Regions from separate parts of the Serpentinimonas sp. SMBJO2 genome, predicted to be linked through region 1. Evidence: predicted binding sites of a transcription regulator. Region 1 holds the regulator's gene; the other holds the start of a gene.
The links. Region 1 encodes FliA, which starts transcription of late flagellar genes. Its sites were predicted from a motif close to CTAAAGTTTNNNNNNNNNNNGCCGNTA; they were not measured.
Positions count from the first base shown of each region.

Region 2: the regulator FliA is predicted to act here: its motif matches at 5,215-5,241, upstream of AAAZ40_RS04190 (flagellar protein FliT).

Region 1 is NZ_CP150628.1:2,288,403-2,296,269, reverse strand. It holds gene flhF (flagellar biosynthesis protein FlhF) at 1-1,079, shown strand, start outside; gene AAAZ40_RS10640 (hypothetical protein) at 1,072-1,812, shown strand; gene AAAZ40_RS10635 (RNA polymerase sigma factor FliA) at 1,787-2,503, shown strand; gene AAAZ40_RS10630 (hypothetical protein) at 2,532-2,900, opposite strand; gene flgM (flagellar biosynthesis anti-sigma factor FlgM) at 2,972-3,325, opposite strand; gene flgA (flagellar basal body P-ring formation chaperone FlgA) at 3,428-4,198, opposite strand; gene flgB (flagellar basal body rod protein FlgB) at 4,386-4,814, shown strand; gene flgC (flagellar basal body rod protein FlgC) at 4,827-5,234, shown strand; gene AAAZ40_RS10605 (flagellar hook assembly protein FlgD) at 5,257-5,913, shown strand; gene flgE (flagellar hook protein FlgE) at 5,941-7,263, shown strand; gene AAAZ40_RS10595 (flagellar basal body rod protein FlgF) at 7,290-7,867, shown strand, end outside.
Region 2 is NZ_CP150628.1:926,800-934,666, reverse strand. It holds gene orn (oligoribonuclease) at 52-642, opposite strand; gene AAAZ40_RS04215 (M48 family metallopeptidase) at 729-2,000, shown strand; gene rsgA (ribosome small subunit-dependent GTPase A) at 1,997-2,926, shown strand; gene AAAZ40_RS04205 (CobD/CbiB family protein) at 2,970-3,911, opposite strand; gene AAAZ40_RS04200 (CoA pyrophosphatase) at 3,999-4,658, opposite strand; gene AAAZ40_RS04195 (ComEA family DNA-binding protein) at 4,780-5,190, shown strand; gene AAAZ40_RS04190 (flagellar protein FliT) at 5,304-5,615, shown strand; gene fliE (flagellar hook-basal body complex protein FliE) at 5,621-5,956, opposite strand; gene fliF (flagellar basal-body MS-ring/collar protein FliF) at 6,137-7,861, shown strand.

The DNA.
Region 1 (7,867 bases):
CCTCGCCCGATGAGCACGACCTGCGCTTGCAATTTGCCCAGCCCGCAACTGCTGCGCCCAAGCCCAAGGCGCGCCCGGCAGTGGTGAGCCCGGTCCCCGAAGCACCCAAAGCCGACGCCTCGCCCTCGGTGGCGGCGCGCCTGACCGAGCAGATCGACAAGCTGCAGACGCTGATGGAGGAACGCCTGAACACCTTGGCTTGGCTCGGGCAGGCCAAGCAAGACCCGATCGAGGCCGGTCTGCTGCTCAAACTCATCCGCTGCGGCTACTCGCCCACGGTGGCGCGCGCGGTGATCGAGCGCCTGCCCGAAGGCCAAGAACCAGCGGCGGCCTTTCGCTGGACGCAAGAGGTGCTGGCGCGCAACCTGCGCACCCACCGCGAAGCCGGCCAGCTGTGCGACGAGGGCGGGGTGTTTGCGCTGGTGGGGGCCACCGGCGTCGGCAAAACCACCACGGCGGCCAAGCTGGCGGCGCAATGCGTGCAGACCTATGGGCCCAGCAGCATCGGCCTGATCACGCTCGACAGCTACCGCGTGGCCGGCTACGAGCAGTTGCGCTCCTATGCGCGCATGCTGGGCGTGGTGGCGCATCTGGCGCACGACCGCGCGGCGCTGCAAGACCTGCTCGAGCTGCTGGCCAACAAGCGCATGGTGCTCATCGACACCGCCGGGCTGGGCCAAAAAGACCCGCGCATCGCCGAGATGATGGAGCTGCTGGACTCGCCCGGCATCAAGAAACTGCTGGTGCTCAACGCCGGCGCCCACGGCGACACGCTCGACGAGGTGGTGCACGCCTACGTGGGCAGTGGTCTGCATGGCGTGATTTTGTCCAAGCTCGACGAAGCCGCCAAGCTCGGGCCGGCGCTCGACACCCTGATCCGGCACCAGCTGGTGCTGCGCGGCCTGAGCACTGGCCAGCGCGTGCCCGAAGACTGGCAGCGCCCCGATGCGCCGACGCTGGTGCGGCTGTCGATGGCGGCGAGCGGCAAATCGTCGTTCGACCCGCTGGAGGCCGAGTTGCCGGTGTACTTTGCCGAATCGGGCCAGGTGCGGGTGCCGTTGGACGGTCGCCATGTTTGAGTCCGGTTTCGACCAGGCCACGGGCCTTGCGGCCTTGCGCCTGCAGCATCCCAAGCGCTTGTTGCCGGTGGTGCAAAGCCCCGATCCGGCGCTGGCGCAGGCGGCGCTGCAGCGGCTTGAAGACGGCTTGCTGCATCTGGGTCTGAGCGTGCTGCCGCTCGATGGCATGCCCGAGAGCGGTGGCGCGCTGTCCCCATCCAGCGCCTGGCTGGACCAGTGGCAGCAGGCGCTGCCCGACGCTGGGGTGTTGCTCTGGCAGGCCCCGCTGGAGGCCTGGGCGGTGCGGTTGGCCGGCACCCAGGCGCGCCCGCTGGTGCTGCTCGATGCGGTCCCGGCGAGCCTGGTGAACGCCTACAACGCCGTCAAGGTCTTGTGGCAGGTGGCGGCCCTGCAGGCGCTGGTGCTGTGGCTGCCCGAGGCCGAGCCGACCTCGGTGCGGTCAGCCGACAGGGATCAAGGCCAGGAGCCTGGGCCGGTGCAGACGCTGCGCCAGCAGGTCTGGCGCCACCTGGGGCTGCGGGCTGCGGTCTGGCCGCTCGGGTATGATCGTCAGCGGGGTGTCTTGCACCACGCGGCTGGCGAGTCCTGTATGCAACGGGTACTGGAAACGGCGTTGGTGCTGCAAGATTGCGTGAGACAACCCCATGTTCATTCCATTTCACACGAGTTTTTCGCGCTTTCAGCCCACCAGACCGGCGCATTTCCTGATGTACACCGCCAAAGGCACGCTTGACCGCGATGCCCAACTCAGACGCCACAGCCCTTTGGTGCTCCGTCTGGCGCATCATCTGATGGCCCGACTCCCGGCCAGCGTCGATATCGACGACCTGATCCAGGTCGGCATGATCGGCCTCAACGAAGCCCTGTCGCGCTACGACCCGGCGCAAGGGGTGCAGTTCGAGACCTTTGCCAGCCAGCGCATCCGCGGCGCCATGCTCGACGAGCTGCGCGACGGCGACTGGCTTTCACGCGGCTCGCGCAAGCAGCAAAAGGACATCGAGCAGGCGGTGCAGCGGCTGGAGCAGCGCCTGCAGCGGGCACCGCGCGAATCCGAGATCGCGCTCGAGCTCGGGCTGTCGCTGCCCGAATACCAGGAGATGCTGGGCCGGGTGCGCGGTTCGCAACTGGTTTACCTCGAGGACCTGAGCGGCGGGGCGGAAGACGAGCAGTTCCTCGACCGCTTTCTGCCCGCCGACGAAGGCGCCAACCCGCAGGCCCAGTTGAGCGAGCAGCGCATGCGTGCGGCCCTGGTCGAGGGCATCAACAAGCTGCCCGAGCGCGAGCAGCACGTGATGAGCATGTACTACGAGCACGACATGAACCTCAAGGAGATTGCTGCCGTGCTGGGGGTGACCGAGTCGCGCGTGAGCCAGTTGCACAGCCAGTCGATTGCGCGGCTGCGGGCGCGGCTGCGGGCGCACTGAAAGCGCGCGCTTGCGCCGCCACGGCGATTCAGGCTTTGAAGTAACCTGCCGCGGCCCCGTTGCCCTGGGCAAAGGGGCTCGAGCGCCCCGCCAGCCGGCTGTAGGTTTTGAGGGCGTCGGCCGGGAACAGCACGTCGAGTGCGCGCTGCGCTCGGGCCGACAGGCGGGTGTTGGTCTGGCTCAGTTGCTGCAGATCGGTGCCCAGGCGTTGCCATTGCAGCACAAACTCGGCCGGCGCGGCAGCGCCGTGTGCGGCGGCTTGCTGCAGCAGCGGCAGGTGCTGGGCCATGCAACGGGCCAGTTCGGCGGCGCCGGCCACCAAGGCATCGGCGTTGTCGTGCTGGATCGACTCCAGCGCCAGCCGCTGCACCGCGGCGGCCGCCGTACGCAAGGCCATCAGGGATTCAAGCGCCAAGCCCCAATCGGGGCTGCCGGCGGGAGGAAGGCTGTGCGCCAAACCCCGGTTGCTCATCGCATGGGGGCGGCGCCGGCCTCGGAGCGCGGCGCCGCAGCGGCCACGCCAAGCATTTCACGCGCCTGAACCAGCATCTGGTCGGCGATGGCTTCGGCGTTGACCGAAAACGAGCCGTTCTGGATTGCGCTGCGCATGGCCTGCACTTTTTCGGCGTTGAAAACGTCGGCGCCGGAGCGCGCCACGTTGTGGGTCATGGTCTGGGTCACGGCCGACAACCGCACCTCGACGCTGGCCACGGAGGCCGTGTCAGGCGCACCCACCCCCTGAGCAGGCACGGCGGCGCGATCGAGCACCCGCGTGGGCGGGCTGACTGCAGCAGGCTTGTCGGTGAGGTTGTTGATGTTCATGACGCGCTCCAAACCCCAGATGAGTGGGGCACTTGAGAGCCTTATCGGCCGAATGAGGCCCGACTTTAACCTTTTTTTGCGGTTCTGGCTGTGGCGTTTGTGTCACAGGCGGACGGCGACCGTGTCGGCGTCGATGACCACCCCGTTGACGACTTGCCGATTGGGCAGCCGCACCCGCACCGCTTGGCCGCGCACCCCGTGGTTGAGCGCGGTGCCGCTGGCCGTGAGTGTAAAGCCTGCGCCCTGAAGCAGCAAGGTCACTGTGCTCCCGGACGCAAACAGCTGCGGGGCGCGCACCATGCCGGGGCGCAGCACCTGACCGGGTTGCAGCGCGCTCGCCGCCGCCAAGCCCAGCCACTGCTCGGGGCGGGTCAGCGGGGGTGTCGGGTGCGCGGCCCAGTCGATCTCGGCGGGCTCCAGGTCGGCCTCGGTCAGGGCAACCCCGTGGCGCACCGGCTGGCGCACCACCCAGGCCGGGCCCCAAGCGCGCACCTGGACGGGCAAAAACACCGTCCAGGCCACCGGGCCTTGCACGCAGCGCAGCCCAATGCGGGTGCGGCCCCAGAGCCGGGTGTTGTTGGGCATGAACGGTTCGACCTGGGCGCATGGGGCCAGTTGCAGCCGGCTGTCGAAGCGCCCCACCACCACTTCGGGGCGCAAGGGCAGGTCGGTGCTCACCTGGGCGATCAGCTGCTCGTTGATCCAGCGCTCGGTCTGTTGCGACCAGGCCTGGTGCGCAGGGCTGGGCTGGGTGGAGGCGGCGGCACCGCTCCAGCCCATTGCGAGCGCCAGCAGCCCGGCCAGCAGCAGGGCGGCACGCCGCACGCGGCCACGCTGCGGCCCTTGGCAGGAGCAGATTGGGTTCGGGCGCATGGGGGCAGCTGTGGTCAGGGACGGTGTCGCAGCACTGTAGCCCAGCCGTGGCTGCGGGTTGAGCGGAAATAGCCGGCCAATGGGCTGCTTATTCAAGGCTTGAAAAGGGCTCAAGTTTTCCACAATCGCGGCATCGGGGCCGTGCGTGCAGCCAGTGCCTCCCAACCAAAAGCCGCAGGAGCGCAAGATGTTTGAGCCACTGACCCGGCGCCTGGAGTTCTTCTCGGACGCGCTGCAGTTGCGCGCGCATCGCCAGCAGGTGCTGGCGAGCAACATCGCCAACGCCGAAACGCCCGGCTTCGTGGCGCGCGATTTCGACTTTCGTCAGGCCATGGACAGCGTGCGTGCGCGCAGCCCCGAATTGCGCGCCGGGGCCATGCCGGTGCTCACCGGCGGCAACACCCAGCATTTGCGCACGGCAGCGGCCATGGCGGATGTGCCAGACCGCCACCGCGTGCAGTACAGCGTCCAGACCCAGCCCAGCCTGGACGGCAACAGCGTGGACATGGACCAGCAGCGCGCCAACTTCGTCCACAACGCGGTCATGTACGAATCCACCTTGCGGTTCATCAACGGCCATGTGCGCACCATGCTGAGCGCCATCCAGGGCCAGTGAAGGAGAGCGATCGTGTCGATGTTCACCATTTTCAGCGTCTCGGGCAGCGCCATCAGCGCCCAGGCGCAGCGCCTCAACACCGTGGCCAGCAACCTGGCCAACGCCGACGCCGTGGCCGGCCCGGACGGCCAGGCCTACCGCGCGCGCCAGGTGGTGTTCCAGACCGTGCCCATGGGCAACAACCCGGCCTCGGCCGGGGTGCGGGTGCAGGACATCATCGAAAGCGCGGCGCCGAACCGGCGCGTCCACAACCCGCAGCACCCGAACGCCGACGCGCAAGGCTACGTCACGCACTCGAACGTGAACCCGGTCGAGGAGATGGTGAACATGATCGCCGCCTCGCGTTCGTACCAGAACAACGTCGAAGTCATGAACACCACGCGCAACCTGCTCTTGCGCACCCTGCAAATGGGCCAATGAGCCGCCCCCCCGGAGCCGCACCATGTTCATGACCCCCTTGAGCCGCAGCGAGATCGACGCCTACAACGCACGCGGCGGCAACCAGGCCCAGGCCAACGACCCACAGGCGGCACAGGACCGCTTCCTCAAGCTCTTCATCGCGCAATTGAGCAACCAGGACCCGCTCAACCCCATGGACAACGCGCAGATGACGACGCAAATGGCGCAGATCAACACCGTCACCGGCATCCAGCAACTGAACCAGACCGTCAAGAGCCTGGCGGCGCAGTTTGGCTTGACGCAAGGGGTGCAGGCGGCGACACTGGTGGGGCGCGAGGTGGTCACGCAGGGCAATGCCCTGAGCAGCGCCGCGGGCCAGGCCGTGGGCAGCTTCAGCCTGGCGCAAGCCGCCGACAGCGTGCGTGTGGATGTGCTCGGCCGCAGCGGCGAGTTGTTGGGCAGCGCGAACCTGGGGCCGCGCAGCGCGGGCTTGCAGCACTTCACCTGGGCGCTCGACGGCGTCGACCCGGCGCGCGTGGCCAGCATGCAGATCCAGGCCACGGCGGCGGGGCAGGCCGTCAGCGCCATGCCCCTGGCGCGCCAGCGCATCGAATCGGTCGGGGTGATCGAGGGCGCGCTGCAAATGCGCAGCGCCAGCGGCCAGACCCTGAACACCAGCGACGTGCTCGCCTTTCTCTGACACCGCCACGCACCCGAGGAGTTAGCCATGAGTTTCCAGACCGGCCTGTCGGGCCTGAACGCCGCCGCACGCAACCTGGACGTGATCGGTCACAACATTGCCAACGCCAACACCACCGGCATGAAGGCGAGCCGGGCCGAGTTTTCCGAGGTCTTTGCCTCGTCGCTGGGCGCAGCCGGCGGGGGCAATGCGGGCATAGGGGTGCAGGTGGCCACGGTGGCGCAACTGTTCAGCCAGGGCAATCTGAAAATCACCGGCAACCAGCTCGATCTGGCCATCAACGGCAGCGGTTTTTTCCAGGTGGCGGCGCCCGACGGTTCCACCCTCTACACCCGCAACGGCGAATTCAAGCTCGACCGCAACGGCTTCATCATCACCAACAACGGTTCGCGCCTGCAAGGTTTCCCGACCGACGAGTCGGGCAACCGCACCAGCGTGGTGCCAGCCGATCTGACCCTGCCCACCGGGGCGGCGATTGCCCCGCGCCGCACCGGCGACAACCCCGACCCGGCGCTGCAAGGCCTGTTCCTGAGCGCCAACCTGGACGCGCGCACTGCGCCGCAAGTGGTGCCACCGGCCACCGCCGCCAGTTTTCCCTTGAGCGAAGGCCAGAAAACCTTTGGCACCGCGACCAATGTCTTCGATTCGCAGGGCAACCCGATCACGCTGCAGATGTATTTCGTGCGTCTGCCTGCGGCCAACACCTGGGAGGTGCTGGCCAGCGCCGACAACGGCGTCTCGGGCATGTCCTTGGGCAACGTGGTGTTCGACGCCGCCGGGCAAGTCACCAGCGCCGCCCTGGCGCCGATCAGCATCTCGTCTGGCACCACGGTGCCGCCGCCGCCGGGCACGGTGCAGACCGGCAACGCCTCCATCCCCAGCGACGGCACCTTCACCTTCGACTTGCGCCTGGGTGATGCCACCGCCGGTTTCACCCTGACCCAATTCGGCAGCAAGTTTGGGGTTTTTGACCTGCGCCAGGACGGCTACAGCTCGGGCGAACTGACTTCGATCGACATTGCCGAAAACGGCGTCATTCTGGCGCGTTACTCGAACGGGGTTTCGATTGCCGAAGGCCAGGTAGCCTTGGGCAACTTCCGCAATCTGCAAGGCTTGCAGCCGGTCAACGGCGGTTTCTGGATCGAGACCATTGCCTCGGGCCCGGTGGTGCTGGGCGGCCCGCTGGAAGGGCGGCTGGGTCTGGTGCGGCAGAGTTCGCTCGAGGAGTCGAACGTGGACTTGACGCAAGAGCTGGTGAGCATGATCGTGGCGCAGCGCTCGTACCAGGCCAACGCGCAGACCATCCGCACCCAGGACCAGGTCATGCAAACGCTGGTCAACCTGCGCTAGTCGCCCTGAGCTGAAGGAGCCGCGCCATGGACCGCATGATCTACCTCGCCCTGTCGGGGGCCAACGCGGCCATGCACCGCAAGCAGGCCCTGACGCACAACCTGGCGAATGTGAGCACCAACGGCTTTCGCGCCGAGATGTCCACTTTCCGCTCGGTGCCGCTGCGCGGCGAGGGCGCGAGCACGCGCGCCTTTGCGCTCGAAGCCAGCGCCGGTCACTTGGACACGCCGGGCACGATCCAGCACACCGGGCGCAACCTCGATGTGGCCGCCGCCGGGCGCGCCTTCTTTGCCGTGCAGGCGCTGGACGGCACCGAGGCCTACACCCGCGCCGGCGCCTTGCAGGTGTCGTCGCAGGGGCAACTGGTGGGTGTCAACGGCCTGCCGATGCTCGACGACGGCGCGGCCCCGATCGCCGTGCCGGCCAATGCCCAGGTGATGATCGCCAGCGACGGCACGGTGAGCGCGCGCGTGGGCGCGGAGCCGCCGCAGGCGCTTGGGCGCCTCAAGCTGGTCACGCCCGACGACGCGGCACAGCGGCTGGTGCGCGGCAACGACGGTCTGTTTCGCAGCGCCGACGGCGGCCCGCTGCCTGCAGACCCAGC
Region 2 (7,867 bases), 1.3 Mb from region 1:
GCAGTGCAGCCTTTGATTATCACGTATTTTGGTGCGGCGTGCAAGAAAAATTTAGCGCAGCAAGTGCTGGCGGTAGTGCTCCAGCTCGTCGATCGACTCGTGCACGTCGGCCAGCGCGGTGTGGCGCTGCTGTTTCTTGAAGGCCGCATAGACCTCGGGGCGCCAGCGCTTGGCCAGCTCCTTGAGCGTGCTCACGTCCAGGTTGCGGTAATGAAAGTAGTCTTCGAGCTTGGGCAGGTACTTGAGCAAGAAGCGCCGGTCCTGGCCGACGCTGTTGCCGCACATCGGCGAACCGCCCTTGGGCACGTAGCGGCGCAGGAAGGCCAACAGCTCGGCCTCGGCCTCGGCCTCGGTCAGGCGGCTGGCGCGCACCTTGTCGAGCAGACCGCTCTTGCCGTGCGTGCCTTTGTTCCAGTTGTCCATCGCCGCCAGCAACGCCTCGCTTTGCTGCAGCACCAGCACCGGGCCGTCGATGCGCGGGCTCAGTTGCGGCCCGGTCACCACCACGGCGATCTCGAGCAGGCGCTCCTTTTCCGGGTCGAGCCCGCTCATCTCGCAGTCGATCCAGACCAGGTTCTGGTCGCTGTGGTGCAGTTCGGCCGTGGCGGCCCAGGGTTCGTCGGGGGTTTGCATGGCCCGCATTCTCGCCGATTCCAAACGCCTCCCTGCAGCCCATTCCAGCAGCCCATTCCTGCAGCCTTTGGCGCCGGCTCCTATACTTGCATCCCATGGAATTTCTAGCTGCTTTTGCCCCCCTGCTGTGGACGGCCGTGTTTTGCCTGCTGCTCACCGCGGGTTTGCTCACCCGGCTCTGGCTGGCCGGGCGCCAGATGCGCCACGTGGCGCAACACCGCGCCCGCGTGCCCGCCGCCTTTGCCGAGCGCATAGGGCTGGCGGCGCACCAGAAAGCGGCCGACTACACCATCGCCAAAACCCGCTTGGGGCTGCTCGAGGGCAGCTTTGGGGCCGCGCTGCTGATCGGCTGGACGCTGCTGGGGGGGCTCAACGCCCTCAACCTGACCCTGCTGGCGTGGCTGGGGCCGGGCTTGCTGCAGCAGGTGGCGCTGCTGGCGGCCTTCACCGCCCTGGGCGCGCTGCTGGAGCTGCCGCTGTCGTGGTACCGCACCTTTGTGCTCGAGCAAAAACACGGCTTCAACCGCATGACGCCGCGCCTGTGGCTCACCGACGGCCTCAAGGGCGCCCTGGTTGGGGCGGCGATCGGCCTGCCGGTGGTGGCCTTGTTGCTGTGGCTGATGCAGGCCGCCGGCCCGCTGTGGTGGCTGTGGGCCTGGGCGCTGTGGATGGCCTTCAATCTGCTGCTGCTGGTGCTCTACCCGAGCCTGATTGCCCCGCTCTTCAACCGCTTCGAGCCGCTGCAGGACCCGGCGCTCAAAACGCGCATCGAGACCCTGCTGGCGCGCTGCGGCTTCAAGGCCCAAGGCTTGTTCGTGATGGACGGCAGCAAGCGCAGCGCCCACGCCAACGCCTATTTCACCGGCTTTGGGCCCGCCAAGCGGGTGGTGTTCTTCGACACCCTGCTGCAGCAGCTCGCGCCCGGCGAGATCGACGCCGTGCTGGCGCACGAGCTCGGGCACTACAAGCGCCGTCACATCCTCAAGCGCCTGGTGCTGATGGCCGGGCTGAGCCTGGGCGCCCTGGCCTTGCTGGGCTGGCTGATGCAGCAGTTATGGTTCTACACCGGCCTGGGCGTGACGCCCAACCTGATGCAGTCCAACGGGGCGCTGGCGCTGATCCTGTTTTTGCTGGTGACGCCACTGGTCGGGTTTTTTGCCTCGCCCTGGATGAGCGCGCTGTCGCGCCGGCAAGAGTTCGAGGCCGACGCCTTTGCGGCGGCGCACGCCGACCCGCGCGACCTCGCCAGCGCCCTGCTCAAGCTGTACCAGGACAACGCCAGCACCCTCACCCCCGACCCACTCTACGTGCGCTTTTACTACTCGCACCCGCCGGCGAGCGAGCGCCTGGCCCGCCTGGGCGCATGAGCCCCCCCCAAAGCGGCGCGGCTCTGGGCGACGAGCGGCCAGCCTTGGTGGTGGGCACCCACGGCCGCCACTGCTGGATCGAGACCGACGACGGCCGGCGCCTGCTGTGCCACCTGCCCGGCCGCAAGGACGCGCCTCTGGTGGGCGACCGGGTGTGCTGGCAGCCCAGTGGCGACGGCGGCTCGATCAGCCGCACGCTGCCGCGGCGCAACGTGCTCTACCGGCAAGACGCACTGCGCACCAAATCCTTTGCCGCCAACCTCGACCTGGTGCTGGTGCTGCTGGCCGCCGACCCGGTGTTTTCCGAAAACCAGCTCAACCGGGCGCTGGTGGCTGCCGCTGCGGCAAAGATCGACGTGCTGGTGGCGCTCAACAAACTCGACCTGGGCCCGGCCTTCGACAGCGCCTGGCAGCGCCTGGCCCCCTACCGCGCCTTTGGGCAGGACGTGCTGCCCCTGTGCCTGCACGAGGGCAGCGACCCAGGCACGCTCGATGCCCTGCGCCAGCGCCTGGAGGGCCGCACGACCTTGGTGCTGGGCCCCTCGGGCACCGGCAAAAGCACGCTCATCAACCGGCTCATCCCCAGCGCCATGGCGGCCACAGGGGCGGTGTCGCGGGCGCTCAATTCGGGCCGCCACACCACCACCAGCAGCAGCTGGTACTGGCTCGACGGGCAACGGCGCGCGGCGCTGATCGACTCCCCTGGGTTCCAGGAGTTTGGCCTGCGCCACCTCGAGCCGCAACAACTGGCGCACCTGATGCCCGATCTGGCCGCGCACTGCGGGCAATGCCGCTTCTACAACTGCACCCATCTGCACGAGCCCGGTTGCGCGGTGCGCGCCGCCGTGGGCCTGGGGGTGCACGAGCAGCGCTACCGGCTCTATGTGGATTTGCACCACGAGCTCAGCGCGGCGCCGCGCTATTGACGCCGGCGGTTGCTCGCACGGGCCGGTGCCCAGCCCCTGTGCTTCACCAAGCGCGGGCAAACAGCGCCAGCGCCAGCAGCAGCAGCCACAGCAGCACGCCGCGCCACACCAGCCCCACCATGCTGGCCAGATGCGCCAACTGGGGCACGCGCGCGTCCGACTCGCTCCAGCCCAGCTCGGGCGTATACAGGGGCTCGCCCAGAGGGGGGCCGCTGCCCAGGCGCACGTTCATGGCCCCGGCGCTGGCGGCGAGCAGCAAGCCGTCGTTGCCCTTGGTCAGGGCGCCCTCTTGGCGCCAGTTGGCGATCGCTTCCTCAAAATTGCCCACCACCGCAAAAGCCAGCGCCGTGGCGCGCACCGGCACATAATCCACCACGTGCCAGCCGCGCTGCGCCGCTGCGGCCGAGGCGTCTTCGGTCTGCACCGTGGTGCGCACCGGCCAGTGGCGCGCCACGTGCAAGGCCATGCGGTACAACACCGCCCCCGCTGGCCCCAGCCCGATGGCGGCAAAGGCCACGAATGCCACCATGACGCCAAACACATGGCGGTGCGCGGCCAGCACCGAGTGTTCGATCACGTGCCGCAGCAGCTCTTGCTGCGGCAGCTCAGCCACCTCCACCCCCTGCCAGCGCGCCAGTTCGGCCCGCGCCGCCGCCTCGTCGCCCGACTCCAGCGCCACCCGGATGGTGGTGAAGTGGTGGCTGAACTGCCTGAAGCCCAGGGTCAGGTAGAGCACCAACACCGCCCAGGCAAAACCGAGCAGGCCGTGCAGCCAGTTGAGCAGTCCGTAGATCCACACCGCCAGCACCACCGGCCCCAGCACCGCCAGCGCCCACGCCAGCCAGCCGTGGTGCCATTGCCCGGCATCGAGCCAGCGCCGCGCCGCCGCCGCCCAAGCGCGCAACGCGGCGTGCGCCGGGTTGTCGTCGGGCAAGGGGCGCGCCTGTTCGAGCACCAATGCAAAAATGAGGGCAAACAAGGTCATGGGTCGGCATCATAACCAGCGCGAGCGCTCGCGACCAGCCCTGCCTGGCAGCTTGATCTAGCGCCCTGGGCCTGGTGTGGTGTTGCCTCAGGCGCTCAAGAGCCGGTACAGGTTGCGCAGCATGGCCGCCGTGGCGCCCCAGATGTAGCACTCGCGCGTGCCGTCGTGCCACGGCATGGAAAACCACTGCCGGCGGCGGCCTTGCCAGAGCAGCTCGTGGCGGCGGTGGTGCGCCGGGTTCATCAGATAGACCAGCGGCACCTCGAACACCGCCGCCACCTCGCGCGGGTCGGGTTGCAGGCGCTGGCTGGCGGGCACCAAGGCCAGCACCGGTGTGACGATGAAGCCGCTGCCCGTGGTGTAGTCGGGCAGTTGGCCCAGCACCTCGACCGCCTGCCGCGGCAGCCCGATCTCCTCTTGCGCTTCGCGCAGGGCAGCGGCTTGGGCGTCGGCGTCGCTGGCGTCGATCTTGCCGCCGGGGAAGGCAATCTGTCCGGGGTGGTCGGGCAATGCGGCGCTGCGTTCGGTGAGCAGCAGCGTGGGCTGTGGCCCTGCGCGCACCGCCATCAGCACCGCGGCGCGGCTGGGCGTGCGCTCGATGAAACGGGGTTCGTGGCACAGCTCGGGCTGCCACAGCGGCGGCGCCGCCAAACGGCGCCGCAGCGCCAGCGGCTGGCACTCGGCCGGCGCCACGGCGGGCAGGTGCGCATCGGTGCCCAGCACGGGCACTTGGGTGGGGTCAAACATCGTCGCTTGCCGGGGTGGTGGCGTTGCAGGCATCGGGCGCGCCATCGAGCCCCAATGAGCCCGCTGCAGTTAAGATGTTCGCATTGTGCAGTGTCGGCGACTGCAGCGCAGGAGGGGCAACATGGGCGGAATGGGGGTTCGTGGCGCTTGGCAGGCGTCATTCAGGCGGCGGCTGGCGGCGCCGCTGCTGGCTGCCGTTCTGCTGCTGTGCGCTGCCCTTGCCGGCGCCGTAGAGGCCAACCGCGCCTCGGCCGCCGACCTGGATGCGGTCAAGGGCATCGGCCCGGTGATGGTCGAGCGCATCGTGGCGGCGCGGCAACAGCGGCCCTTTGCCAACTGGAGCGATTTTTCACATCGGGTGCGTGGCGTGGGCCCCACCACCGCCGCGCGCCTGTCGGCCAACGGCCTGCGCGTCAATGGCCAGGCCTTGGGGCAGGAGGCGCCGCTCACGCCCGTGCGCTGGCAGCCCATGGTGCCGCAGCCGCTGGAGCCGGTGCGCCCGCCCGGCGCCAGCCCCAAAGCCCAGAACTGAACGGCACAATCCGCTCACCAAGTGCTCAAGTTGGCCCGCCACACCACGATATAGAGGACACGACCCGAGAATTTGCACAGTCTTCATCTGGCCCTTCGCACCAGCAACACACCATGTCCACCAAGCCCACTGATCTGCTCGAGCACTACCAAGCGATCGAAAGAACCAGCCAAGCGATGCTCGACGCCGCGCAAGCGCACGACTGGGACGCCGTGATGCGGCTCGAAAGCGCCTGCGCGGTGCTGATCGAGCGCCTGCGCGAACTCGGCCAAGAGGATGGCCTGACGCCCACCGAGCGCGCCCGCAAGCAGCGCATCATGCTCACGCTGCTGCGCCACGATGCCCAGATCCGCGCGTTGGTCGAACCGTGGGTGGATGATCTGTGGCAGCACCTGGCACCGAATCGATCGACCCTGCTGCATTGACCCCCTCACACCTGCATGTTCATCACATCGGTGTAGGCCTGCATCATGCGGTTGCGCACGTGCAGTGCGGCCTGAAAGCCGATCTGTGACTTTTGCATCGCCAGCATGGTCTGCTCCAGGCTCACGTTGGGGTTGCCGAGCTGAAATTCGGTCTGCAACTGGCTCGCACGCTCCTGGGCGGCGCTGACGTTTTGCAAGGCCGTCCTGAAGGCCTGCCCAAAGCCGCCGGCTGCGGGCACCGCCCCAGCCGATCCGCCTGCGCCCGACTCCAGGCCGGGCAGGCGCGCGGGGCGCGGCGCACCAACGCCGACGGTCGTGGGGGGGGTGAGGCGCAATTCCATGGCTCGATCCTTGCAGGGCGTGGGGGCATCCAATGCGATGTGCGCCTATGCTACGGCCGCGCACGCCCCGACTTGAGACCGATAAAGCCCCCGTTGGCCAGTCTTTTTCTGCTTTAGATCCGGGGCCGGGCCACACACAATGCCTTCAGCCCCCCAAACCGTCCTCCCGCCCCGACCCGCATGAACACCGCCGTCGCCACCGTCGATGCCCCACCCCTCCAGACTGCGGGCCCACCCAACCGCCTGGTGCAGGGCTTTGCGCGCCTCGACAGCGGCCGCAAGCTCATGCTGGGGCTGGGCGCGGCCGCCTTGCTGGCGCTGCTGGTGGCGGCTGCGCTGATGGCCGGCCGGCCCGATTTCCGGGTGCTTTACGCCAACCTCTCGCCGCAGGACGGCGGCGCGGTGCTCGAGCAACTGTCGCAACTGGGGGTGCCCTACCGGCATTCCGAGGGCGGAACCGCCATCTTGGTGCCCGCCGACCGGGTGCACGACGTGCGCTTGCAACTGGCGGCGCAGGGCCTGCCGCGTGGCAGCGTGGTCGGCTTTGAGCTGATGGACACCGCCCGGCTGGGCATGACGCAGTTCCAGGAGCGGCTCAATTTTCAGCGCGGGCTCGAGGGCGAACTGGTGCGCTCGATCTCGTCGCTCGATGCCGTGGCCGAGGCGCGCGTGCACCTGGCGTTGCCGAATCAGACCGGTTTTTTCAGGGAGCAGCAAAAGCCCTCGGCCAGCGTCTTGCTCACTTTACACGGCGGCCGCACGCTCGACCGCGCCCAGGTCGCCGGCATCGTGCACCTGGTGGCCAGCAGCGTGCCCGAAATGCGCCCAGCGGCGGTGAGCGTGGTCGATCAGCACGGCAATCTGCTGTCGCAAAGCGCCGACGGCGCCCAAAACGGCATCGACTCGCGCCAGCTCGAATACCGGCGCATGGTCGAGCAGATGTACGCCCAGCGCATACTGGATTTGCTCGAACCCTTGGTGGGGCGCCAGAACGTGCGCGCCCAGGTCACGGCCGACGTCGATTTTTCGGTCACCGACCAGACCAGCGAGCAGTTCCGCCCCAACCAGGCCCCCAACGAGGCCGCGGTGCGCAGCGCCCAGCTGCTCGAGAGCGGCAGCCAGACCGAACAAGCGCCGGCTGGCGTACCCGGCGCCGTGGCCAACTTGCCCCCGGGGGCTGCAGCGGCCCCGATCAACGCCCCCGACGCCGGCCCCCTGGGCGTGGTGCCGGGCCAGAACGTGACCGGCGGCAGCGCCGAAGCCAACCGCCGGCGCGAGCAAGTGACCAATTTCGAGGTCGACCGCACCGTGGCCGTGACCCGGGGTGCCACTGGCAACATCCGACGCCTGAGCGCCGCCGTGGTGCTCAACCACGCCGAGGGCACCGATCGGCGCGGCGAACCCACCAGCACGCCCTTGTCGCCCGAGCTGATGGCGCAGATCAACGCACTGGTGCGCGAAGCCATAGGCTTCAGTGAACCGCGGGGTGACACGGTGAACGTGATGAATGCCGCCTTCAACCGCACCGTGGCCGAAACGGTCGAGCTGCCGCTGTGGCAGCAGCCTTGGCTGCAAGACCTGATCCGCTCCCTGGTCTGGCCGCTGGGCTTGTTGCTGCTGGCACTGATCGTCTTCCTGGGCATGGTGCGGCCCTCGCTCAAGCTCATGGCCGCAGCGCCGCCCGAACCCGCAAGCGACGCCGGCGCCCCGGGCAGTCAGCTCAACGCCCTGGTGGACGACCAGCCTCAGCGCCCGGGCCTGCCTGCACCCGCATTCAGCGAACCGACCGTGGAGCAGCTGCGGCTCGAGGACGCGCGCCGGCTGGCACGCGAAAACCCGGTGGCCGTGGCCAACATCGTGCGCGGCTGGATGGCGGGCGAATCCGCTGCGACGGCCAGCAGTTGAAGCGAC